3 regions of the Pseudomonas sp. NUPR-002 genome follow, and region 3 is predicted to be linked to each of the others. Evidence: riboswitches for the same ligand, from Rfam matches in the RefSeq annotation. Region 3 holds a riboswitch; each other region holds the start of a gene.

Region 1 (7,849 bases), 1.7 Mb from region 3:
ATGGCTGCGAGGGCGTCCAGGTCCTGACCGCTGATACCCAGGCGGGTGATTTCCTGAACCCCGAAACGCAAGCACTCGCGGCTGCCGATGCGTTTGTTGTTGACCCGTATCCCCAGCTCGTTGAGCTGTTGTGCGGCCTGATCGCAGCGAGCGCCTTCGAGCAGCAGCAGATGGGTGTCGGTGGGCTGTACGGTCCAGCCGGGAACGTCCGCCAGCGCGCCTTGCAAGCGTCGGGCATTGCTGCACATGCGTTGGGCGTAGGCCTTGCCGTAGTGGTGCATTTCCACCAGGGTCATGAACAGTTGCAGCAGGCTTGGCAGGTTGGGCGAGGACACCAGGCCCGCGCTGATCGACTGCTCGATTTGCTGCGCCAGGTCGGCGCGCCGACAGACAATCAACGCCCGGTGTGGACCGGGCAGTGACTTGTGGGTATTGCCCTGCAGAATGTCCGCACCTTCATCGAGCGGGTTGGCAAAGGTTTGGCCGGCGATCAGGCCGAGGGTATGGGAAGCGTCGTAAATGATCAGGGTGCGCCTGAAACCGTGGCGGTCGAGCAGCTCGCGCAACGGTCTGATGGCGATCACAGCGGTTGTCAGGCCGTGATCGAGCAACACCGCCGCAGGTTGGTGGCCCAGCCCGTGAAGCTGTTCGTCGAACCCGGCCAGATCGATCTGGCCGTGGTTATCCAGGCGCAAAAAGCGGCTGCGCCTGCCGATGTTGTGCACCATTGGCCGACTGGCGAAATGCCCGCCGCACGCTGGCGCCAGGGAGAAAACCGTGTCGCCGGGGTTGGTGAGGGTGGCCAGCACGCTCAGCGTGCAATGAACGCCGGAAAGCACTCGGTACTCCACGAACGCGGCGTTGAACATCGACTGTGTAGCCTCGGTGGCCAGGGCCTTGAGCTCATCGACCTCGGGAAAATGTTCGACATGCATGCCGTTGAACTCAGCCGCGTAATGGTGTCCCGTCGCAGTTTCCGCGTTGAATAAATAGCGGTCGTAATGACGGTTTTGTCCGAGTGTTCGTGCGGTTTCAGACAGTATGTTTTCATTGGCGGTAAGTGAAAGTGTTGTGTGGCGCCTGACAAGTGCCTGATTGAACTGTTCGATAATATAGTTGTACGTGCTGGGGCAGGTGGCGGCTAAAGAAGCTGAACCTTTCATCAGTGGTTTATCCTGTCGAAATCGATAATCAACATGTCACGCCAACCCTGTTGTGCGCCTTTAAACGTTTGCAGTGGGGAAACTTCATGCAAGAGTGCGCGATCATTCAACACGATTGTTTCCATGTAACGGGTCAGCGTTGCACTGAATACAAGTTCTGCGTGTTCGCGGTATATTCGGCTTTCACCTCCTGTGACTGACTCGCGTTTGATCAGGTGCTGAAAAACGAAGTCATGCCCGTCGCGGTGACGACCTTCGGGTGTAGCCTGGCCTTGATTGTGTGGGTCGCAAAGGGTTCTGAACTGGTGACAGGTCACCTGCCAGTCGTGCGGCCCAACGGTGAAGTCCATCAACGTCAGGTCGGCGGCCAGCAAGGCCATGAGCACCGGCGAACCAGTGAATTCCGGCTCGCTGCGCGCATAGATACGCTCGAGCCCACCCAGCAGCGGGTTGTCGGTTGCGGATTGGTAGAAGCGACAATCGTCGAGGGGCTTCCAGCGTCTTTCTCGCTGAAGATACTCGAACTTGCAGATTCTGCGCTTGCGGATACCGTGTTGCGCACCTAAATAAGCGTCCGCTTCTAACCTGTCCCAGCTGGCATTGAATGCATCACAGGTTTCGCCGCCCAGTTGCGTAACGGGTAGCGCCGGATACTGGAGGCAACTGACATACTGATACGCTTTCAGCTGCATGGAAAGTTCAAGCATTACGGCATTGTCCGAATGCCGTAGAGCTGTGTTAGCGCTCATGTGAAAATCACACTTATTGGGGTGTTTTGGTAATGCTCAGGCATACAAGAGTTCCTTTCTTGTGTGGCTGGTTGCTTGGTGGTAATCATGCTTGTCGCGTTTCTTTGAATTATCAAATCGGTATTTGTAATTCTATGTTGCTGAGTTGTTTGTCTGTAGGGTTGTGAGTTTGTGTATAAACAGGAAATAACTTACAAGTTACGCTATTGCTTTAAACATGTTTGTTTGAGGCTGCAGGCTGCGGTTTGTCGCGTTGACATTAAGGCTCCAGGCATTGACCCGCCTCGCGTGCATGCGTAGCCTTGCGCCTTCGAGGTTCTTCGGCGTTGGCCGAAGCTAAGACGGGAACGCGGTTAAAGCCGCGGCTGCCCCCGCAACTGTAAGCATTGAACGGTTCGACACAGCCACTGCATCGCTGCGGGAAGGCGTCGTTCAACTGGCCAACGGCCAGTAGCATGCAAGCCAGGAGACCTGCCTCGAACCGTTTTCGACATCAACCGGGCGGGGTGATCCGGTGGCGAACGCGCCCAGGCAATACAGCCTGTGGCTCTCGTCGCGCATGCCCGCCATCCTGCCAAGGGCATCCGCATGAAAACACTGGCCAAACTTCCCGTCACGATCGTTACCGGCTTCCTCGGCTCGGGCAAAACCACACTGCTGCGGCACATGCTCGACAACGCGCAGGGGCGCCGCATTGCGGTGATCGTCAACGAATTCGGTGAGCTGGGTATCGATGGCGAAATTCTCAAGCAGTGCAGCATCGGTTGCACTGAAGAAGAGGCCAGTGGCCGTGTCTACGAACTGGCCAATGGCTGCCTGTGCTGCACCGTGCAGGAAGAGTTCTTCCCGGTGATGCGTGAGCTGGTGGCGCGGCGCGGTGATCTGGACCACATCCTTATCGAGACCAGCGGTCTGGCGCTGCCCAAACCACTGGTACAGGCCTTCCAGTGGCCAGAAATCCGCAACGCCTGCACCGTTGACGCAGTGATCACCGTTGTCGACAGTCCGGCGGTGGCCGCCGGTACCTTCGCCGCCTACCCGGAGCAGGTCGATGCGCAGCGCAAACTCGACCCTAACCTGGACCACGAGTCGCCGCTGCATGAGCTGTTTGCCGACCAGTTGGCCAGTGCCGACCTGGTTGTACTGAACAAGGCCGACCTGATCGCTGCCGACGACCTGGCCAAGGTGCGCGCCGAAGTCGAGGAAGAACTGCCGCCAGCGGTCAAAGTCATCGAGGCCAGCAGTGGCCGCCTGCCGCTGGAGGTGTTGCTGGGCCTGGGCGCTGAGTCCGAAGCGCACATTGATGGCCGTCGTACCCACCACGACAGCCACCATGATGGTGACGATCACGACGATCATGACCACGATGCCTTCGATTCGATCTCCATCGAGCTGCCTGAAGCCGACGACAGCCTGCTGCTCGACGCCCTGACGCAACTGGTGGTGCAGCATGGCATTCTGCGGGTCAAAGGCTTTGCCGCGATTCCGGGTAAACCCATGCGTTTGTTGATTCAAGGCGTGGGCACGCGGTTCGATAAACACTTCGATCGCGCCTGGCGTAGCGAAGAGCCGCGCATCACGCGCCTGGTGCTGATTGGCCAGGAGCTCGATGCCGCTGCGCTGGAAGCGAGCCTGCGCGCTGCCCTGGGCGCCTGACCCATGCATTTGCTGCGGACCCAGCCCGGTGGTTTTGTACCGGACGACAGTATTGCCGACCTCGGCCAAACCCCCGCCGAGCTGGTCATTCTCTGCAGCGGTGATTCACACCTGGCACTGTTGGCGGCAACCGCCCAACAGTTGCCAGAAGATTTCCCCAGCCTGCGTCTGGCCAACCCGATGCAGGTTCAGAACCATGCCTCGGTCGACCTTTATGTCGACCAGGTGCTGCGCCATGCCAAGGTCATTCTGGTGTCGCTGCATGGTGGCGTCGGTTATTGGCGCTATGGCGTCGAGCAGTTGCTCGAGCTGGCGGCCCGTGGCGTACAACTGATTCTGGTACCGGGTGATGATCGCCCGGACCCGGAGCTCAGCAGCCTGAGCACGGTGCCAGCGGAGCAGACCGAGCGGCTTTGGCACTTCTTGCGCCAGGGCGGCAAGGCTAATGCCCTTCACCTGTTCAATTACCTGGCCAGCGAGTACCTGCAGCGCGATTACGCCTGGTGCGAGCCGCAGCAGTTGCCGCGCACGTCGGTGTATCACCCGCGTAAAGCCAGTGCTGAACTGGCTGACTGGTTTGCCGAGTGGCAGGTCGATCAACCGGTGGTGCCAATTCTGTTTTACCGCTCGCATTTGCAAGCGGCGAACACCGCGTTTATCGATACGTTCTGTGAACGCCTGCACGCCGCTGGGCTGAATCCTTTGCCGATTGCGCTGGCGAGCCTCAAGGAGGCGGGCTGCCTGAGTCAAGTAGAGGACTGGCTGGACGCGGTCGAGGCGGCGTTGATCATCAACACCACCGGGTTTGCCCAATCCAGCCCGGAACAACCGCACCTGCGGCCGTTTCGCCGGGATATTCCGGTGCTGCAGGCGATCTGCGCGCAAGACAACCAGCCGGGCTGGGAAGCCAGCGAGCAGGGGCTCGGGGCGCGCGACCTGGCCATGCACATCGTCTTGCCGGAGCTGGACGGGCGTATCATCACCCGGCCGATCAGTTTCAAGGACCTGGCCTGGCGCAGTGAGCGCAGCCAGTCGGATGTGGTCTGCTACCGCCCGCATGCCGAGCGCATGGACTTTGTCGCAGAACTGGCGCGGCGCTGGAGCGTACTGGCGCAGTTGCCTAATCAGGACAAGCGCGTGGCCTTGATCCTTGCCAACTACCCGACCCGTGATGGCCGGATTGGCAACGGCGTTGGCCTCGACACCCCGGCAGCGGCGCTGAACATCCTCCGTGCCCTGCGTGATCAGGGCTATCCGCTGAGCGATCTGCCAGAGAACGGCACGGCACTGATCCAGGCGCTGCTCGGCGGCGTCAGTAATGACCTCGACAGCCTCGACCAGCGCCCCTGCCTGCAAAGCATGGCCATGGCGGACTATCGGGCTGCGTTCGCTGCGCTACCGCAAGCTAATCAGGACGCCGTGCGTGAACGCTGGGGCGAGCCCGAGCAGGACCCGATGTGCCGCAACGGGCGGATGATGGTCGCCGGTCTGCGCTTTGGCCTGACCTTTGTAGGCATCCAGCCAGCACGCGGCTATCAACTCGATCAAAGCGCGGTGTACCACGACCCTGATCTGGTGCCCCCGCATGGCTACCTGGCGTTTTACTTCTGGCTGCGCCATGGCTTTGCTGCCGACGCGCTGATTCATGTCGGCAAGCACGGCAACCTGGAATGGTTGCCGGGCAAGGGCGTCGGGTTGTCTGCCAGTTGCTGGCCGGATGCGCTGATCGGGCCATTACCCAACATCTATCCGTTCATCGTCAACGACCCGGGCGAGGGTGCCCAGGCCAAACGGCGTACCCAGGCGGTGATCATCGACCACCTGATGCCGCCGCTGACCCGGGCCGAAACCTATGGCCCGTTGCGGCACCTCGAAGCCTTGGCCGATGAGTACTACGAAGCGCAGTTGCTCGACCCGCGGCGCGCCCGCGAACTGCAACGGGATATTCTCGAGCTGGTGCGCGACAACCATATCGACCGCGAGCTGCAGCTCGAAGGTGCTCTGGATGATGCGGCGGTGTGGCTGCCGCGCTTGGACACCTATCTGTGTGACCTGAAAGAGTCGCAGATCCGTGACGGCCTGCATGTGTTCGGCGAGTCGCCAAGCGGGCGCTTGCGCATCGACACCTTGCTGGCCTTGTTGCGCGTTGCACGCGGTGATGGCCGTGGTGCCAATGCCAGTTTGCTGCGCGCCCTGGCACGGGCGCTGGCCTTGGCTTTCGACCCGCTCGACTGCGACCTCGGCCAACCCTGGGAGGGGCCGCGTCCGGCACTGTTGCAAGCACAGAGTGAGGCGCTCTGGCGTACCAGCGGTGATACCCGCGAACGTTTGGAACTGCTTGCTGGCCAGTGCATTGAGCAGGCCTTGGCAGGCACTGTCGCGCTGGATGATGAGCCTGCCTGGGACGATGTGCGAGCCGTACTCACGGCGTTGCAGCAGACCATTGCACCGCAACTGGACGCTTGCGGCCCGGCAGAACTGCAAGGGCTGCTGGCTGCCCTGCAAGGGCGCTTCGTCCCCGCCGGCCCGAGTGGCGCACCCAGCCGTGGGCGCCTTGACGTGCTGCCGACCGGGCGCAATTTCTTTACCGTGGATGTGCGCAACCTGCCGACCACCACGGCGTGGCGCATTGGCTTTGCCTCGGCCAACCTGATCCTTGAGCGTCATCTGCAGGATCACGGCGATCACTTGCGTCAGCTCGGTTTGTCGGTATGGGGCACGGCAACCATGCGCACCGGTGGCGATGACATTGCCCAGGCCATGGCGCTGTTAGGTGTGCGCCCGGTGTGGGCCAGCGGCAGCCAGCGTGTCGACGACTTTGAGATCCTGCCCTTGAGCCTGCTCGACCGGCCGCGGGTGGATGTGACCTTGCGGGTCTCCGGATTCTTCCGCGACGCCTTCGGTAACCTCATCAAACTGTTCGATGCTGCCGTGCAGGCGGTCGCCGCGCTGGATGAGCCGGATGACCTCAACCCGCTTGCCGCCAGGGTGCGCAATGAACGTACCGAGCTGCAAGCTCAGGGGCTGAGTGCCGAGCAGGCGGCGCGCCAGGCGGGCTGGCGAGTGTTCGGCGCCAAACCTGGTGCCTACGGCGCCGGCGTGCAAAATGCCATCGACGGGCAGCTGTGGGTCGAGCGTAAAGACCTTGCCGAGGTTTACCTCAACCACGGCGGCTACGCCTACGGCGCCAGCGATGAAGGTACACCGGCGCGCGCCGATTTTGCCCGGCGTCTGCAGCATGTTCAGGCAGTGATTCAAAACCAGGACAACCACGAGCATGACCTGCTCGACTCCAATGACTATTACCAGTTCCAGGGTGGCATGCTGGCGGCCGTCGAAAGCCTGGGCGGCCAGCCAGTTGCCAGTTATCACGGTGACCACAGCCAGCCGGATCGCCCGCGCATTCGCACCTTGAAGGAAGAGCTGAACCGGGTTATCCGCGCTCGGGCGCTGAACCCGAAGTGGATCGACGGCGCCAAACGCCATGGCTACAAAGGTGCCTTCGAGCTGGCCGCAACCGTCGATAACCTGTTCGCCTTCGATGCCACCACGCATTTGATCGACGATCACCACTACCAGGCCTTGGCCGACGCCTATGTGCTCGACGCGCAAACCCGCGCATTCTTGCACCAGCACAACCGGCAAGCCCTGCGCGACATTACCGAGCGCTTGCTTGAAGCCCAGCAGAGAGGCCTGTGGGAGGCGCCGGGGGACTACCGCGAAGCCCTTGAAGAGCAGCTGCTGGACAGCGAAGAAGAGACCTGAAATGACTGAACCTGCACATTTTCCCCTGTCTGCCGTGGTTGGCGCCGAGCCACTGAAGCTTGCCCTGTGCCTGACCGCGATCGACCCGAAAATCGGTGGGGTGTTGATCGAAGGTCCGCGCGGCATGGCCAAAAGTACTTTGGCACGCGGGCTGGCTGATCTGCTCGATGAAGGGCCGTTCGTGACCTTGCCGCTCGGGGCCAGCGAAGAACGTCTGGTTGGCACCCTAGATCTGGACGCCGCGTTGGCACAAGGCAAGGCACAGTTTTCGCCCGGCGTGCTGGCCAAGGCCGACGGTGGCGTGCTGTATGTGGATGAAGTCAACCTGCTGGCCGACCATCTGGTGGACTTGCTGTTGGATGTTGCAGCCAGTGGTACCAACCGCATTGAGCGCGACGGCATCTCGCACCGCCACAGCGCCCGTTTTGTACTGATAGGCACGATGAACCCGGAAGAGGGTGAACTGCGCCCGCAATTGCTTGATCGCTTTGGCCTCAACGTAGCGCTCGATGGCCA
Region 2 (7,849 bases), 830 kb from region 3:
CTTCGGCCTTCATCTTCATGAACACCGGCGACTCGCTCAGTTGCAGGCGGATGTACACCGAAACAATCAGCAACAAGATCGACAGCAGAAACGGAATACGCCAGCCCCAGGCTTCGAAGGCTTCGGTGCCCAGAATCGTGCGGCAGGTCAGGATCACCAGCAACGACAGGAACAGGCCGAGGGTCGCGGTGGTTTGAATCCATGAAGTGAAGTAGCCGCGCTTGCCTTGCGGGGCGTGTTCGGCCACATAGGTTGCCGCGCCGCCGTACTCACCGCCCAGGGCCAGGCCCTGGAGCAGGCGCAGGGTGATCAGAATGATCGGCGCCGCTACCCCGATGGTGGCGTAGCTGGGTAGCAAACCGACAATCGCGGTCGACACACCCATGATCACAATGGTGATCAGAAAGGTGTATTTGCGCCCGATCATATCGCCCAGGCGGCCGAACACAATGGCGCCGAATGGCCGTACGGCAAAGCCTGCGGCAAAGGCGAGGAGGGCAAAGATGAACGCGGTGGTTTCGTTGACGCCGGCGAAGAAGTGCTTGGCGATGATCGCGGCGAGTGAGCCATACAGGTAGAAGTCGTACCATTCGAACACGGTGCCCAGGGACGAGGCAAAAATTACCTTGCGCTCTTCTTTGGTAATCCCGCGGTTGGGCGTGCTGCCGCTGGACGTACTGTCGATTGCCGCCATGACTGTTCTCCGACTTGTTTTAATAGGCCGGAGCACCTACTCGAATTACCGCACCCTGGCCCTGGGGTTCGCGGTCTTGCATTACTGCAAGGTTGTTTGAAGCATAATCAGCTTTTTGCAGATATCCACTGACTTGCCCCGCGATCGCGGTGGGACTGACACACCGCGATCGCGGGGCAAGCCCGCGCCTACCAGGGGGATGTTTAGAAGCTGTAGTCGATGGTTGCCAAGTACGAGCGCGGTTCACCCATCAGCCACTGCTCGCCACTGTGGGCAGTCGCGGCGTAGCGGCGATCGAGCAGGTTGTTCAACTGCAGGCCCAGGCGCACATCGGGCAGTACCTGCCAGCCGAGGTTGGCATCGACCACGGTGAAGCCCGGGACGGTCTGGGTGTTGGCGGTGTCGGCATAACGCGCATCAACGTAACGCACGCCCATGCCGGCATCGACACCGTAGCCCAGGCCTTTGTTCAGCCACAGGTTGGCAGTGCGTCGCGGTACGTTGCCTGGACGGTTACCCGCACGCGAGACCGACTGGCCGTTGACCGTTTGCTCGAAGTCATCGTATTTGGCGCGCACCACCGAGGCGTTGGCCGACACTTGCCATTGGTTGGCCAGGGCCAGTTCCAGGGTTGCTTCTATACCGTCGGAGGTCTGTTGTCCGGCTTGTTCCTTCTGGTGGGTCACCGGGTTGTCGACCAAGAGTTTCTTCTTGACGATGTGATAGGCCGCCAGTGTCCACTCACCACGGCCGTCCCAGAACAGCTGCTTGATGCCGAACTCGGTTTGCCTGGCTTCTGTCAGGTCGAAATTTTGCTGGCTGGGGCTGAGAGTCACCAGGTCGCTGACGCCATCTTCACTGGTGGAGTACTGCCCGTACAGCGACAGCTCGTCGGTCATGGCAAACACCAGGCCGGCACGCCAGTTACCACCGCTGAGGCTGCGGTCGCTGCGGCTGTCGTTGACCAGATTGTCACGGTCGATGTGGTTCTGATCACGGCGCACGCCGGTCACCAGCGACCAGCGCTCAGACAGCTGCGTGCGGTTTTCCGCGAACAGGGCGAAGGTGCGGGTAGTGCTCTGGGACTGCGGGCGGGTCGGGCTGGCGCTGTGGAAGTCGCCGGGTGCCGGGTTCCACGGGTCGATAGAATCACCGCCGATGTCGTTGTACGGCGAGTTGCTGTTGATGCCGAAACGAATACGGTTGTACTCGGCGCCCACCACGGTTTTGCTGTTCAGGCCTAACAGGTTGTGGTCGAAGGTAAAGCTCTGGCGGTCGCCGATTTGTTCCTGGTCGTGCTTGATCTCCAGGTAGCTGCCACGTTGCAGTTGCCCCAGGCTGCTGTCCCAGGTGTAGTCCTCGGCGTTGCGCCAGTGTCGGCGGCTTTTCAGGTAGTACAGCTGGTTGCTGGCGCTGATCGAGTCACTCAGGGTCCAGTCGCTGTTCAGGCGAGTCCACTCATCGTGGTAGCGCTGCACGTCGTTCTGTACGTTGTAGTTCTTCTTGCGCAGGCTGTCGCGGTAGTGGCCGTCGATCAGCGGGGTGCCGAAGTAGTTCATCGGCTCGGCGTCGCCACGCTCGTGGGCGAGGGTAAAGCTGAGGCTGTCGCTGGCGTCGAAGCGCAGGGCGGCGCTCATCGCCAGGTTCTTCGAATCGCCGCGATCCACCCAGCCGTTGCTCGCCTGTTGGTTGAGGGTAAGGCGGTAGCTCAGGCGTTCACTCAACGAACCACCACTGTCCAGGCCCAGTTGTTGGCGGTCGTAGGAACCGTAGCCGAGGCGCAGGTGGTTGTGGATCTCGCCCAGAAACGGTTTTTTCGGGATCACGTTGATCACTGCACCGGTGGCGCCTTCACCGTAGAGCACCGACGCCGGGCCGCGGATGATGTCGATTCGTTCGACCATCCAGGGATCGACCGGAAAGGTCTGGGTACCAGCACCGGTGTACATGCGCGAGCCGTCGAACAAGGTCATCACCGAACCGTGGCCTTGAAATCCACGGGCCGAGAACGCGGTGTTGCCGTTGCCTGGCGTTGCCACCGAGGTGATGCCCGGCGAGCGGCTGACGGCGTCTTGCACGGTCTGGTTGTTGCGCCCTTCGATCTGTTCGGCGCTGATACTGCTGGTGCTGGCCGGGGTGTCCATGGCGCTGAGGTTCAGGCGCGAGCCGGCCGGCAATGGCGTGGCCAGGCTGATCGCTTGGTTGTCGCTGGTGCTGGTAATGGCCGTCGATGGCAGGGCCAGGGTGCCGGTTTCTGCGGCGAAGGTCGGCAAGGAGAATGCCAGGCAGGGGGCCAGGGCATTGGCCGCCAGGGTGTGAAGCTTGGAGTTACGGGACATGTCGTTCCACAATCTTTGGAAGGAATGAATCCCGGAGGGAACAACGCATGAAGGAATTGCGCGCGCAGGCGCCCGCAAACCGGCCTGCGCCCGCCCACCGCGGGGTTGCCAAACAAAGCTTCAGGCCGGTCTCCGGGCTTGCGAGGGTCATGAAGGCCTTCACCTTCCCATGCCGGAGCACAGTGGTGTATCGAAGGCTTCGCTCGCTTACCGTTGCGGGGGCAGCGCCGGACTAGTCACTTTGAGTGATGCACCGGCTTCCCGTTTCACCCTGCGCACGGCGGCGCAGGACACCTGAAACTGGCGCGCATCTGAACATTGAAAGCCTTTGCAGTCAATGAGTTGCGCTTAAGTCTGTGGGAGCGGGCTTGCCCCGCGATAGCGATCTACCTGACACCGCAATCGCGGGGCAAGCCCGCTCCTACCGGAATAATCAGCGGCCGCGTTTGCGCGACACCACCGCCTCGATGTTCTTGCGCCCGATCAGCATCGGCTGCTGCGGTTGTTCCAGCCACTTGTACATGATCAGGCAATCCACCAGGCCCAGACGCGCATGCCGGTAGGCGCGCGGCAGGCGCCCGACCACGTCGAAACCGAGCTTTTGCCACAAGCCCACCGCCACCTCGTTACTGGCGACCACCGAGTTGAACTGCATGGCGAGAAAACCCTGCTCACGCGCCAGACGCTGCGAGTGCTCGCACATCAAGCGAGCCACACCGCGGCCGCGCGCAGCCTCGCTGACCATGTAGCCGCAATTGCTCACATGGCTGCCGGGGCCTGCGGCATTGGCCTTGAGAAAGTACGAGCCCAGGAGCTGGTCATCCTCTTCGGCCACCAGCGTATGCAGCGGTGATTCCAGCCACAGCTGACGCGCCTGTTCCTGGCTCATGGCTGGGTCGAAGGCATAGGTTTCGCGGGCCGCGACAATGGCCTGGAAGGTGGGCCAGAAACGTTCGAAGTCGGCGGCGGTCATGGGGCGGATGTGAATCATGGCGGTTCCTGGCAGGGTGAACCGCAAGTCTGAAAGCGTTAATGCCGGCATGCAACTGTTTGTGCATGCCGGCACGGCTGGCGCTACTGCTCGACCTTACCCACGGCATCCAGCGCTCGCGCCGAGTACACCAGTGCGGCGCCGGCATTCATGGCGACGGCGACACCCAGCGCTTCGGCGATTTCCTCACGGCTGGCCCCGTGTTTGACGGCTTGCGCCGAGTGCACCGCAATGCAGCCGTCGCAGCGGGTAGTGACCGCCACCGCCAGCGAGATCAGCTCACGGGTCTTGGCATCCAGGTGGTTGGTTTTGGCCCCGGCGCCGCTGGCGGTAATATAACCGTTGACGGTGTCAGGGGACAGTTGCTTGAGGTCGCCGATACCGGCCATCAACTGCTTACGGTAGGCGTCCCAGTCCATCATGCTCATCGTTTTCACCTTGTGCGGTTGGCAACATGAACAGTGAAGCTAGTTTTTTTCTCTGTGGGGCGCCGTTGGTCGTTGGGCGCAGTTAATCAGTACTTTGGTGGGGGGCGGGTACAGCAAGAGGATGTGGAACGGGGTGGGGTGCGCCGCGATAGCGTGCAGATCAGATGTAGATGAACAGCAACAGCAACGCCGCCACCACTGCCCATTTTTCCAGGTAGTAGCGTGTGCGATTACGCTTTTTCAGCGCCTTGCCACGCTGACGAATCTTGTAGATGCGGGTGAACAGACGGTTGATGCCGCCGGTTTTGTCACCGGCATCGTTCGGCGCAGCCGCGGCGGCCATGACGTTGCGGCTGAACCAGCGGTTGAAGGCGGTGGCCCAGCGGTATTTGAGCGGGCGCTCGACGTCGCAGAACAGGATGATGCGGTTGTGTTCGGTGTGGTTGGCGGCGTAGTGAATATAGGTTTCATCGAAAATCACCCCTTCACCGTCACGCCAGGCGTAATTCTCGCCATCCACGCAGATGTAGCAGGCATCGTCGTTAGGCGTGTCCAGGCCCAAGTGGTAGCGGTAGGAGCCGGCATACGGGTCGCGGTGGCGTACCAGCTTCGAGCCTGGCGGCAGGGTGGCGAACATCGCCGCTTTGACCGTACCAATGCCTTGCAGCAATTCGGTGGTGCGCGGGCAGAGCTTCATCGCCGAAGGGTGGCTTTCGCCGTACCACTTCAAATAAAAACGCTTCCAGCCGCTCTTGAAGAAGGAGTTGAAACCGACGTCGTCGTAGTTCTGCGAGCTTTTGATTTCGCCGACATGCAGCAGTTGCTGGGCTTCGGCGCGAATCTCTTGCCAGTTGTCCTGCAGTGGCTTGAGTTCAGGAAAGGACTCAACCGGCAGATAGGGCTTGGCCGGCAGTTTGGAGAACAAGTAGAGGAACGCGTTGACCGGGGCGAGGAAGCTGGAATGGTCCCCCAGTTGACGGGTGATCTTGTGCCGGACCTTGCCGCGAAAATGCACGAAGGCAATCGAACAGACAAACAGCAGAACGAGGAAGATTTTCATGGGCGGATACTTGTCGGTGTGGCGATGCGCCATGGCATGAGCTCGCCAGCATAAACAATCATGGCCGGGGTTTGTACTAAATGTTACGCGATCCGTGTCCGACATTAGTCCCACGCGCAAAGGTTTGCGCTGCGTGATTTTTACGGCAAATGTAGTCCGGGCCCATTGCCTTGCGGCAGACTGAGCATTACCACCAGCGAGAAGGAGGACAGGGCATGGTGCAAGGCATTCGCGAAACGGGCGAGCCGTTCAAGCGGCTGTTTTTCGCCCTCGATTGCACCGCGGATCAGCGCCGGGCGCTGGCCCAGTGGCGCAGCGAACTGAGGATGGAAAAAGGGCGACCTGTGCCGTCGGCGAACTTTCACCTGACCTTGATGTTTCTCGGTTCGGTGGATACCGCTCAACTGCCGGCAATCCTGGCTGCCGCAGGCGCCGTCAAGGTGCCTGGCCAGAGCATTACGGTAGCCCTCGACCGTCTTGAGGTATGGCGTTCGGCCAAGGCCTTGGTGCTGGCCCCCAGTGAGACCCCGGTAGCGCTGCGGCAGTTGGTCTACAGCCTGCAACAGGCGCTGCTGCCGCTGGGATTTTCCGAGGCGCCACGAGAGTATCGGCCACACCTGACCCTGGCCCGCGACTATCAGGGGCCGCCCCCGGAGGCGCTGGTGGCGGCGGACTTTGTTTTGCGTGCCCGTCACTTCACCTTGTACGAATCACGCAAGGGGCGTTACTGGCCGCTGGCGCAGTACTCGGTAGGAGCGGGCTAGCCCCGCGATGCGTTGTGACTGACACAGCGCTATCGTGGGGCAAGCCCGCTCCCACAACTTGGCCGTTAGACGATAGGAATCAGCGGGTCGGCTGCCGCCAGGGCGGTGGCGCGGTCGGCCGCTGGTGGGTAGATCCACACGGAGTTGATCTGGGTCTTGAGCTCTTTGGCTTCTTTACGCAGCAGTTTTACCTGACGGTCCCAGCCTTCGGTGTACACCGCACCCCAGGCGCCCAGGTCCAGGCAGGTGACGTACTTGGGCTGGCTGTAAGGCACCGGCTCGACACCGAGCAGGTCCGCCGCCACGTTGTTGCCACTGTGACGCCCGAGGACAATGGCGTGCTGGCAGGACATCACGGCGAAGTTGCCCTCGTCATCGGTGGCGGCGTAGGCCACATCACCGGTGGCATACACATGCTCCTGGCCTTTGACCTTGAGGTTGCGGTCTACATGCAGGCGCCCTTGTGCATCACGTTCAGCGGGCACTTGCGTGGTCAGCGCGCTGGCGCGAACGCCCACGGTCCAGATCACGGTGTTGGCCTCGATCCGCTGGCCATCGGCGAGGGTTACGCCGTTGGCGTCTACGCTCGCCACCGAGGCATTGACGCGCCACTCCACGCCCAGCGCTTCGGACGCTTCGATGATCGTCGGGCTGATGCCTTCGCCCAGCGCCGCACCAATCTTGGCGCCACGGTCAACGATGATCACCCGGATGTTGGCGTCGTTACCGAGGATTGCACGCAGGCGGCCAGGCATTTCGGTTGCGGTTTCGATGCCGGTGAAACCACCGCCAGCCACCACCACGGTGTTGCGTGCCGCTGAGACGGGCAGGCTGGCCAGCGACTTCAGGTGCTGTTCCAGGCGCGCTGCCGATTCGATCTGGTCCACATCGAAGGCGTGCTGCTCAAGGCCGTCGATGTCAGGACGGAACACGCCGCTGCCAGCGGCCATTACCAGGCGGTCATAGGCAATGTCGCTGCGCAGGCCCTGGGCGTCGGTGTAGCTGACGCGCTTGCCGGCTACGTCGATCTGCTCGGCAGCGCCCTGGATAAAGGTGACACCCACGGCGTTGAACAGCTCGGCCAGCGGCGCTTTCATTTGATGCACTTCAGGCTCGTAGAAGCGTGGACGGATGCGCAGTTCGGCTTGTGGCGCCAGGACGCTGATGGCGACATCGCTGCGGCCATGTTGATCCAGCAGGCGGGCGGCGCTCAGCGCGCTCCAGACCCCACCAAAACCTGCGCCGACAATCAGAATGTGCTGTTTCATTTAGCTGCTCCACAGTGAAAAGAGGGTGACGGTGCGTGGCCGCAAAGCAAGGCTGGTCAGCGCCGAACAACTACGACTCTATTGGTCGTAGTTGTTCGGCGCAAGTATTTTTTTCTGTCGATCCCCGCAGCGATCCGGCTAACCTTGCTCAGGCGCCGCTCTATTTCTGGGTTTCTTTGCTGAGTTAAGGGCTGTGGTGCACCGCTGAAAGCCGACACACGGTAGGTGCTGGAGACGGCTGGATTTCGAAAAGTCGTTAAAGACTGATATTATTGCGATAAAGTTAGTCGGAGATAGACATGTCA
Region 3 (7,849 bases):
GCGTCAGGCTGGCCTGGCCTTGTGGGGCAACAACCGGCCTGCAATCCTCGGCTGGTGGCTGAACGACAGCGCCGAAGGCTCAAGTCTGGTCGGCGATGGCCAAAACAGTGCCGCACCCTTGCGCCGCGCCGCGCAACATCGCGGTCTGCCATTACGACTGCCATTGGCCGACCTCAACGAACAATTGGTGGCCACCGCAAAAAACCTGGAAGGTTCAGACCCAGCGCCGCTGCGCGATGCTTCGGAACGATACGGCGCAGATGCCTTGTTAGCGGTGCACGCCAGTGAGGCCGATGGCAAGTGGCAGGGCACCTGGCGCCTGTGGCTGGGCGAGCAGCGCGAGCAGGGCAAGGTTGAGGCAGGCGACCAGGCCGCGCTGGCCGATGCAGTGATGCTGGCGGTCAGTACCCGTCTGGCGCCGCGCTTTGTGGCACGCCCAGGCGCCAGCAGCGTCATGCAAGTGCAGGTTCAGGGCATGACCCTGGCACGCTATGCCGAGTTGGGCCGGGTGCTGGAACCTTATGGCGCACGCCTTAATCAGGTAACCGGCGACACCCTGACCTATCAGGTGACCGGCAACAGCGATCAGTTGCGTGCCCAGCTTGGCTTGGCCAAGTTGCAGGAACTGCCCGCCGAAGCACCGGCAGCACAGGCGCAACCGGTGGTTGACCCGGCCAATCCGGCCGCCACTCAGGCAACTGCTGTAAAACCGTTCGATGGCCTGCGTTTTCGTTGGTAATCCCTGACCAGGCTTGGAGCCGTTCATGATTGATATGCGTCGTTGGGTATGGCCCGGCGTAATTGTGCTGTGCGCAGCACTGTTGTACTGGCTGCATCCGATTCTCTCGCCGTTTCTGGTGGGCATCATGCTGGCGTACCTGGCCGATCCGCTGGTGGATCGCCTGGAGCGAGCCGGCATGTCACGCACCTGGGGCGTCGTGGTGGTATTTGCCCTGTTCACCCTGCTGTTGACCCTGCTGCTGTTGGTACTGGTACCGATGCTCGCCAAGCAATTGGTGCGCCTCTACGAGCTGGCGCCGCAGATGCTCGACTGGCTGCAGCACGATGCCTTGCCCTGGCTGCAGACCCGTTTCGGGCTGGCCGAAGGCTTCTGGAAGTTCGACAAGATCAAGGCCGCAATCAGCGGGCATATGGGGCAGACCGGCGACATTGTCGGCGTCATCCTGTCCCAGGCAACCGCCTCGGGGCTGGCACTGCTGGGCTGGCTGGCCAATCTGGTGCTGATCCCGGTGGTGAGCTTCTACCTGCTACGCGACTGGGACGTGATGATGGCCAAGCTGCGCAGCCTGTTGCCGCGTCAGCGCGAGGAGCAGGTGGTGGGATTGGCGGGCGAGTGCCATGAAGTGCTCGGTGCATTCGTTCGCGGTCAGTTGATGGTGATGCTGGCGCTGGGTGTGATCTACGCCTCTGGCTTGATGCTGGTTGGCCTTGAGCTTGGGCTGTTGATCGGCCTGCTGGCTGGGTTGGCGGCCATCGTGCCGTACATGGGCTTCATTATTGGTATCGGCGCGGCAATGATTGCGGGCTTGTTCCAGTTCGGCGCAGACCCTTATTCGTTGCTTGCTATCGCTGCGGTGTTCATGGTCGGCCAGGCGCTGGAAGGGATGGTGCTAACCCCGTTGCTGGTGGGGGATCGAATTGGATTGCACCCGGTGGCGGTGATTTTTGCCATTCTTGCTGGCGGAGAGCTGTTTGGCTTCACCGGGATTTTGCTGGCGCTGCCCGTGGCGGCGGTGATCATGGTGCTGCTGCGGCATGTCCACGATCTCTATAAAGAGTCGGATATGTACGGCGGTGAGATCGACCCCGAGCTCTAGCTTAATGGCCAAAGGCTTTCATCGACCGCCAGGCATCGATGCAAGCCTTTGATTTTACTTGTGGTCCGCGCCGATTGTGCCAGGGGCGCCACGGGTATAAACTTTGCAGACTTTTCACAAAAGGCCCTTTGTGGTTCTTCGGAACTGCCCAGCCAGCATGAAACCGATCCAGTTGCCCTTGGGTGTGCGTCTGCGTGACGACGCCACCTTCATCAACTACTACCCGGGTGCCAACGCCGCCGCATTGGGCTACGTCGAGCGACTCTGCGAAGCCGACGCCGGCTGGACCGAAAGCTTGATCTATCTCTGGGGCAAGCAGGGCGTCGGGCGTACCCATCTGTTGCAAGCCGCCTGCCTGCGCTTCGAGCAATTGGGCGAGCCTGCCGTTTACCTGCCGCTGGCACAGTTGCTGGACCGGGGTGTCGAGCTGCTCGATAACCTCGAGCAATACGAGCTGGTGTGTCTGGATGACCTGCATGTGATTGCCGGTAAGCCCGAGTGGGAAGAGGCGATGTTTCACCTGTTCAACCGCCTGCGCGACAGCGGCCGCCGCTTGTTGCTGGCGGCCTCCAGCTCGCCGCGGGAGTTGCCGATCAAACTGGCCGACCTCAAGTCGCGTCTGACCCTGGCGCTGATTTTCCAGATGCGCGCGCTGTCTGACGAAGACAAGCTGCGTGCCCTGCAACTGCGTGCTTCGCGCCGCGGCCTGCACCTGACAGACGAAGTCGGGCATTTCATTCTGACCCGCGGCACGCGCAGCATGAGCGCATTGTTCGACCTGCTCGAACGCCTCGATCAAGCCTCTTTGCAGGCTCAGCGCAAGCTGACGATCCCGTTTCTGAAAGAAACTTTAGGCTGGTAAGGTAGGGGCTAGAGCCTCGGAACATAAAAGTCACATTTTTTTCGATTGAATTTGCAAATCGATGCGATAGAAGGCATAGTCTCGACTTCTTTAAATCTCAAGACACGGTCGTGCCCATGCTAAATCGCTTCGCACCCCTCGTGCCCCTCGCACTTGTGACCCTGCTTTTTGGCTGCGCGGCGCATAGCCCGGTTTCGCAGCAGCAGGATCAACAATCGGTCATTTCTCAGGTCTCGGCCAAATCCTCCACCTCGTCGGTGTTCGAGGAAGAGCTGGCCACTGAAGAAGACCTGCAAGATTTCGCCAGCAGCAAGCCTTACCAATTGCCAGCCCTGGCTGACAACATTCTCGAACGCGGCATGTCGCTGATCGGTACCCGTTACCGTTTTGGCGGTACCTCCGAGAACACCGGCTTTGACTGCAGTGGCTTCATCGGCTACCTGTTCCGCGAAGAAGCCGGCCTGAACCTGCCACGTTCCACCCGCGAAATGATCAACGTAAAAGCCCCGCTGGTTGCTCGCAACAACCTCAAGCCGGGTGACCTGTTGTTCTTCAGCACCAATGGTCGCGGTCGTGTCAGCCACGCCGGGATCTACCTGGGTGACGATCAGTTCATTCACTCCAGCAGCCGCCGCAGCGGTGGTGTGCGCATCGACAAGCTCGGTGATCGCTACTGGAGCAAAACCTTTATCGAAGCCAAGCGTGCATTGGCCATGGCACCGACTGCGACGACTATTTCGCGCAACTGAACCCTGGCCTTGCCATACCACGGCGACGTCGCTGAAAAGCGCGTCGCCGTGCGTGTTTACAGAAAGCGTCTAATCTAAATTCTCAACTATTTCCGGCCACACCGCCGGACGGCTTCAGACAGGATGTTCTGACCATGGCGATGAAGGCGCGCTTCGCTCTACTTTCCCTGCTGGCACTGCTCGGTGCCTGCTCCAGTCATGCCCCGAAACCCGCCAAAGTGGTTAAACCGGTGGTCATGGCGCCTCAAGTGTATTTCTCTCCCGTTGCTGAAGATGTGCTGTTTCAGGCCCTGGGTCTGGTCGGTACGCCTTATCGCTGGGGTGGCAATACCCCCGATTCGGGTTTTGATTGCAGCGGCCTGATCGGTTACGTCTATCGTGACTCTGCGGGTATTTCACTGCCGCGTACCACCCGTGAAATGATCGGCATGCGTGCGCCCACTATCGACCGCACCGCGTTGCAGTCGGGCGATCTGGTGTTCTTCGCCACCAATGGCGGCTCCCAGGTCAGTCACGCTGGCATTTACGTGGGTGAGGGGCGCTTCGTGCATGCCCCGTCTGCCGGTGGCACCGTGCGTCTGGATTACCTGTCCAACAGCTACTGGAACAAAGCCTACCTCAACGCCAAGCGCGTTCTGGCGCCGCCTCAACTGGCGCGTAACCCCTGACCTGGCGAGGTAGGCGATGACGGCACAAACGCTATACCTCGACGATGCGCTCTACCACTACCTGCAAGCGGTGTCTGTTCGCGAGACACCGCTGTTGGCGCGTTTGCGTGTGGAAACCCAGGCCTTGCCCGAGGCGCGCTGGCAGGTAGCGCCGGAGCAAGGGCAATTGCTGGCCTTGCTGGTACGCCTGATCGGTGCACAGCGAGTCATCGAGGTGGGTACCTTCACCGGCTACAGCGCGCTGTGCATGGCCCAGGCCATGGAGCAGGGGCAACTGCTGTGTTGTGATCTTGAAGGCAGCTACAACGCGATTGCCTGGCGCTACTGGCGTGAGGCGGAGGTGGCACAGCGCATTGAATTGCGCCTGGGGCCTGCCTTGAAGACCTTGGCGAGTCTGCCGTCAGAGCGCTACGACCTGATCTTCATCGATGCCGACAAGGCCAATTATCCGGGTTATCTGGAAGAGGCGCTGCGTTTGCTGCGTTGCGGTGGGCTGGTGCTGTTCGACAACACGCTGTGGAGCGGGCGGGTGTTGCAGGAACAGCCTGACAGTGACGATACGCGGGCGATCCAGGCGTTGAATCTACAGCTCAAGGATGATGCGCGGGTGGACCTTTCCCTGTTGCCGATTGGGGACGGTTTGACGTTGTGTCGTAAGCGTTGAGACTCAATCGCGGGGCAAGCCCGCTCCTACCCTGTAGGGACGGGCTTGCCCCGCGATCGTGCCCTGATTTCAAGCCTGCTTGAGCAGCAAGGCAACCCCCGGATAATACTGCCCCGCCTCGTTATGCAGCTTGCGGTAGGCATAAGGGAAATACCAGGCAATGGCGCAAGCCGTATGCTTTTGCAGATCTTCAACCAGGTCCTGCAGCTCTTCCGGGCTGGCATGCTGCCCGGCTTTCCACGGGCTGGCGAACAGCGCAGCCACTTTGAGCTGACTGGGGGCGGCCACCTGGCGGGCAGCGAACACGGTTTCCTGCAGGGCGTTGCTCAAGTCAAGGCGGCCGATACGCGGCCAGCGCTGGCTGCCTTGCAGGTAGGCGGCCTCTTCACGATTGGCGATGTACAGGTCGCAATGTCCTTCGCGGTCGCCTTCGTCGCGCTGCTTTTTACTCGGGTGGTGTTGCAAGGTCACGAGCTCAGCTTGCCAGGCGGCAGCGCAAAGCACACTGAGGTTGGTTTGAGCGCCGTGCCAGTAAGGCGCTTCGCTGTCGCCCAGGGTCTGGTTGAGTCGGTCAATGCATTCAACCCAGCGCTCCAGCGCCGGGCGCAGGAATTCCAGGCGCGGGTTGTTGATGATCAGACCTTGCATGCCGTTCTCTCCTTTATCGTTGTAATTGAGTGCAGCCAGATCATGGCTATTTGATATCACTGATATCAGGGTGACACAAGCCGACAAACACGCCATTGATCCAGGCCAGTGCAGCACCTTTCATTGACGCTCCGGGTGCAACCCTCTAACCTTCGCGACTTGTTTCAGGTGCTCTGTGGGCTGCGGTCTGGCAGGGTGAAACAGGGAAGCCGGTGGCTGCGCTAATGCGTGCGAGTCCGGCGCTGCCCCCGCAACGGTAGGTGAGTCAAGGTCGCGCATGGCCACTGGGTAATGAACCCCGGGAAGGCGCACGACCCTGGGTGTTCAAGGCCCCGCTCACAAGCCCGGAGACCGGCCTGTTACAGCCAACGGCATCACGGAGGGTGATGCGCGTATCCTTCGGCCCATGCCGCAGCCTTGCGCGTTTCTCCGTCTGCCTTATCCATTCATCTATTACTGTCTTTTTTGCCGCGAACGCTGTACGGCCCTGTGCCGACAAGCTCGCTGCGAACTGACGGATAGTGCTATGCGGAGACTGCGATGACTGAATCCAATGAGCGTGACGAACGCCACCTGGCGCGTATGCAGCGCAAGAAGGCGGTGATCGACGAGCGTATTGCCAATGCGCCGAACGAGTGCGGTTTGCTGCTGGTGCTCAGCGGCAATGGCAAAGGTAAAAGCAGCTCCGCTTTCGGCATGCTGGCCCGGGCCATGGGCCACGGTATGCAGTGTGGCGTGGTGCAGTTCATCAAGGGCCGCAACAGCACTGGCGAAGAACTGTTCTTCCGGCGCTTTCCAGAGCAGGTGCGTTACCACGTGATGGGCGAGGGATTCACCTGGGAAACCCAGGACCGCCAACGCGATATTGCCGCCGCTGAAGCTGCCTGGGCGGTGTCGCGTCAACTGCTGCAAGACCCGGCCATTACCTTTGTGGTGCTGGATGAACTGAACATCGCCCTCAAACACGGCTACCTCGACCTGGAGCAGGTGCTCAGCGACCTGCAGGCGCGCCCGCCGATGCAGCACGTGATTGTCACCGGGCGTGGCGCCAAAGACGAAATGATCGAACTGGCCGACACCGTCACCGAGATGGGCATGATCAAGCACGCCTTTCAGGCAGGCATCCGCGCCCAGAAAGGCGTTGAGCTATGAGTGACACGCGCCACTGCCCGGCGGTGCTGATCGCCGCCCCGGCCTCTGGTCAGGGCAAGACCACCGTGACCGCCGCTCTGGCGCGGTTGCACCGCAATCTCGGGCGCAAGGTGCGGGTGTTCAAGTGCGGCCCGGACTTTCTGGACCCGATGATCCTAGAACGGGCCAGCGGCGCCCCGGTGTACCAGCTGGACCTGTGGATGGTCGGTGAGCAGGAAAGCCGTCGGCTGCTCTGGGAGGCAGCAGGTGAGGCCGATCTGATTCTGATCGAAGGGGTCATGGGTTTGTTCGACGGCACGCCATCGAGCGCTGACCTGGCCCGGCATTTTGCCGTGCCTGTGCTTGCGGTGATTGACGGGACCGCCATGGCCCAGACCTTCGGTGCACTGGCCCTGGGCCTGGCGCGCTACCAGCCGGACTTGCCGTTTGCAGGCGTGCTGGCCAACCGTGTCGGTACCTTGCGTCATGCGCAGTTGCTTGAAGGCAGCCTGACCGAAGGGCTGCGTTGGTACGGTGGCCTGTCGCGGGAAACCGGGATCGAGCTGCCAAGCCGCCACCTGGGCCTGGTGCAGGCCAGTGAACTCAACGATCTGGATGTGCGCCTGGACGCCGCCGCTGCGGCGCTGGCAGCCAGTTGCGAGTCGTCGTTGCCGCCGGCTGTGGCCTTCGCTGCGCCGAGCGTGCAGGTCATCGAACCCTTGCTCGAGGGCGTAACCGTCGCTGTGGCCCGGGATGAGGCGTTTGCCTTTACCTATGGCGCCAACCTCGAGCTGCTGCGCGCCATGGGCGCCGAGCTGAAGTTCTTTTCACCGCTGCATGATCGTACGCTGCCGCAGACCGACAGCCTGTACCTGCCGGGTGGCTATCCGGAGCTGCATCACCAGGCGCTGGCTGCCAACACCTCGATGCTGGCGGCGATTCGCGATCATCACCAGGCCGGCAAGCCGGTGCTGGCAGAGTGTGGCGGCATGCTCTACCTGCTGGAGAGCCTCACCGATGTCGCGGGTACGCGTGCCGAGTTGCTCGGCCTGTTGGCAGGCGAGGCGGTCATGCAGAAGCGCCTGGCTGCCCTGGCGTTGCAAGCGGTGGAGTTGCCGGAGGGCACCTTGCGCGGGCACACCTACCACCATTCGCTGACCACCACCGAGTTGCAGCCGATTGCCCGCGGGCACAGCCCCAATGGCGGGCGCGGTGCCGAGGCGGTCTACCGTCAGGGCCGCTTGACGGCGTCCTACGTGCATTTCTACTTTGCTTCCAACCCCCATGCG

Evidence for each region. Region 3 has a riboswitch for cobalamin ahead of cobO (cob(I)yrinic acid a,c-diamide adenosyltransferase). Riboswitches for the same ligand answer to the same signal wherever they lie in the genome.
Region 1: it holds a riboswitch for cobalamin, as region 3 does, so the genes downstream of both, cobW (cobalamin biosynthesis protein CobW) here and cobO (cob(I)yrinic acid a,c-diamide adenosyltransferase) in region 3, are expected to answer to the same signal.
Region 2: it holds a riboswitch for cobalamin, as region 3 does, so the genes downstream of both, ACVWSC_RS11050 (TonB-dependent receptor) here and cobO (cob(I)yrinic acid a,c-diamide adenosyltransferase) in region 3, are expected to answer to the same signal.

The regions. Positions count from the first base shown of each region.
Region 1 covers NZ_CM150476.1:3,291,852-3,299,700, reverse strand. Annotated here, with positions in the region: gene ACVWSC_RS14950 (PLP-dependent aminotransferase family protein) at 1-1,163, opposite strand, end outside; gene ACVWSC_RS14945 (2OG-Fe dioxygenase family protein) at 1,163-1,870, opposite strand; cobalamin riboswitch at 2,209-2,405, shown strand; gene cobW (cobalamin biosynthesis protein CobW) at 2,501-3,568, shown strand; gene cobN (cobaltochelatase subunit CobN) at 3,572-7,333, shown strand; gene ACVWSC_RS14930 (magnesium chelatase ATPase subunit I) at 7,335-7,849, shown strand, end outside.
Region 2 covers NZ_CM150476.1:2,404,445-2,412,293, forward strand. Annotated here, with positions in the region: gene ACVWSC_RS11045 (MFS transporter) at 1-694, opposite strand, end outside; gene ACVWSC_RS11050 (TonB-dependent receptor) at 898-3,033, opposite strand; cobalamin riboswitch at 3,140-3,346, opposite strand; gene ACVWSC_RS11055 (GNAT family N-acetyltransferase) at 3,467-4,024, opposite strand; gene ACVWSC_RS11060 (carboxymuconolactone decarboxylase family protein) at 4,108-4,452, opposite strand; gene lpxO (lipid A hydroxylase LpxO) at 4,613-5,512, opposite strand; gene thpR (RNA 2',3'-cyclic phosphodiesterase) at 5,728-6,276, shown strand; gene ACVWSC_RS11075 (NAD(P)/FAD-dependent oxidoreductase) at 6,342-7,544, opposite strand; gene ACVWSC_RS11080 (RrF2 family transcriptional regulator) at 7,844-7,849, shown strand, end outside.
Region 3 covers NZ_CM150476.1:1,570,246-1,578,094, forward strand. Annotated here, with positions in the region: gene ACVWSC_RS07290 (DUF2066 domain-containing protein) at 1-739, shown strand, start outside; gene ACVWSC_RS07295 (AI-2E family transporter) at 765-1,838, shown strand; gene hda (DnaA regulatory inactivator Hda) at 1,996-2,700, shown strand; gene ACVWSC_RS07305 (C40 family peptidase) at 2,817-3,449, shown strand; gene ACVWSC_RS07310 (C40 family peptidase) at 3,584-4,117, shown strand; gene ACVWSC_RS07315 (O-methyltransferase) at 4,134-4,781, shown strand; gene ACVWSC_RS07320 (hypothetical protein) at 4,851-5,429, opposite strand; cobalamin riboswitch at 5,579-5,803, shown strand; gene cobO (cob(I)yrinic acid a,c-diamide adenosyltransferase) at 5,970-6,581, shown strand; gene ACVWSC_RS07330 (cobyrinate a,c-diamide synthase) at 6,578-7,849, shown strand, end outside.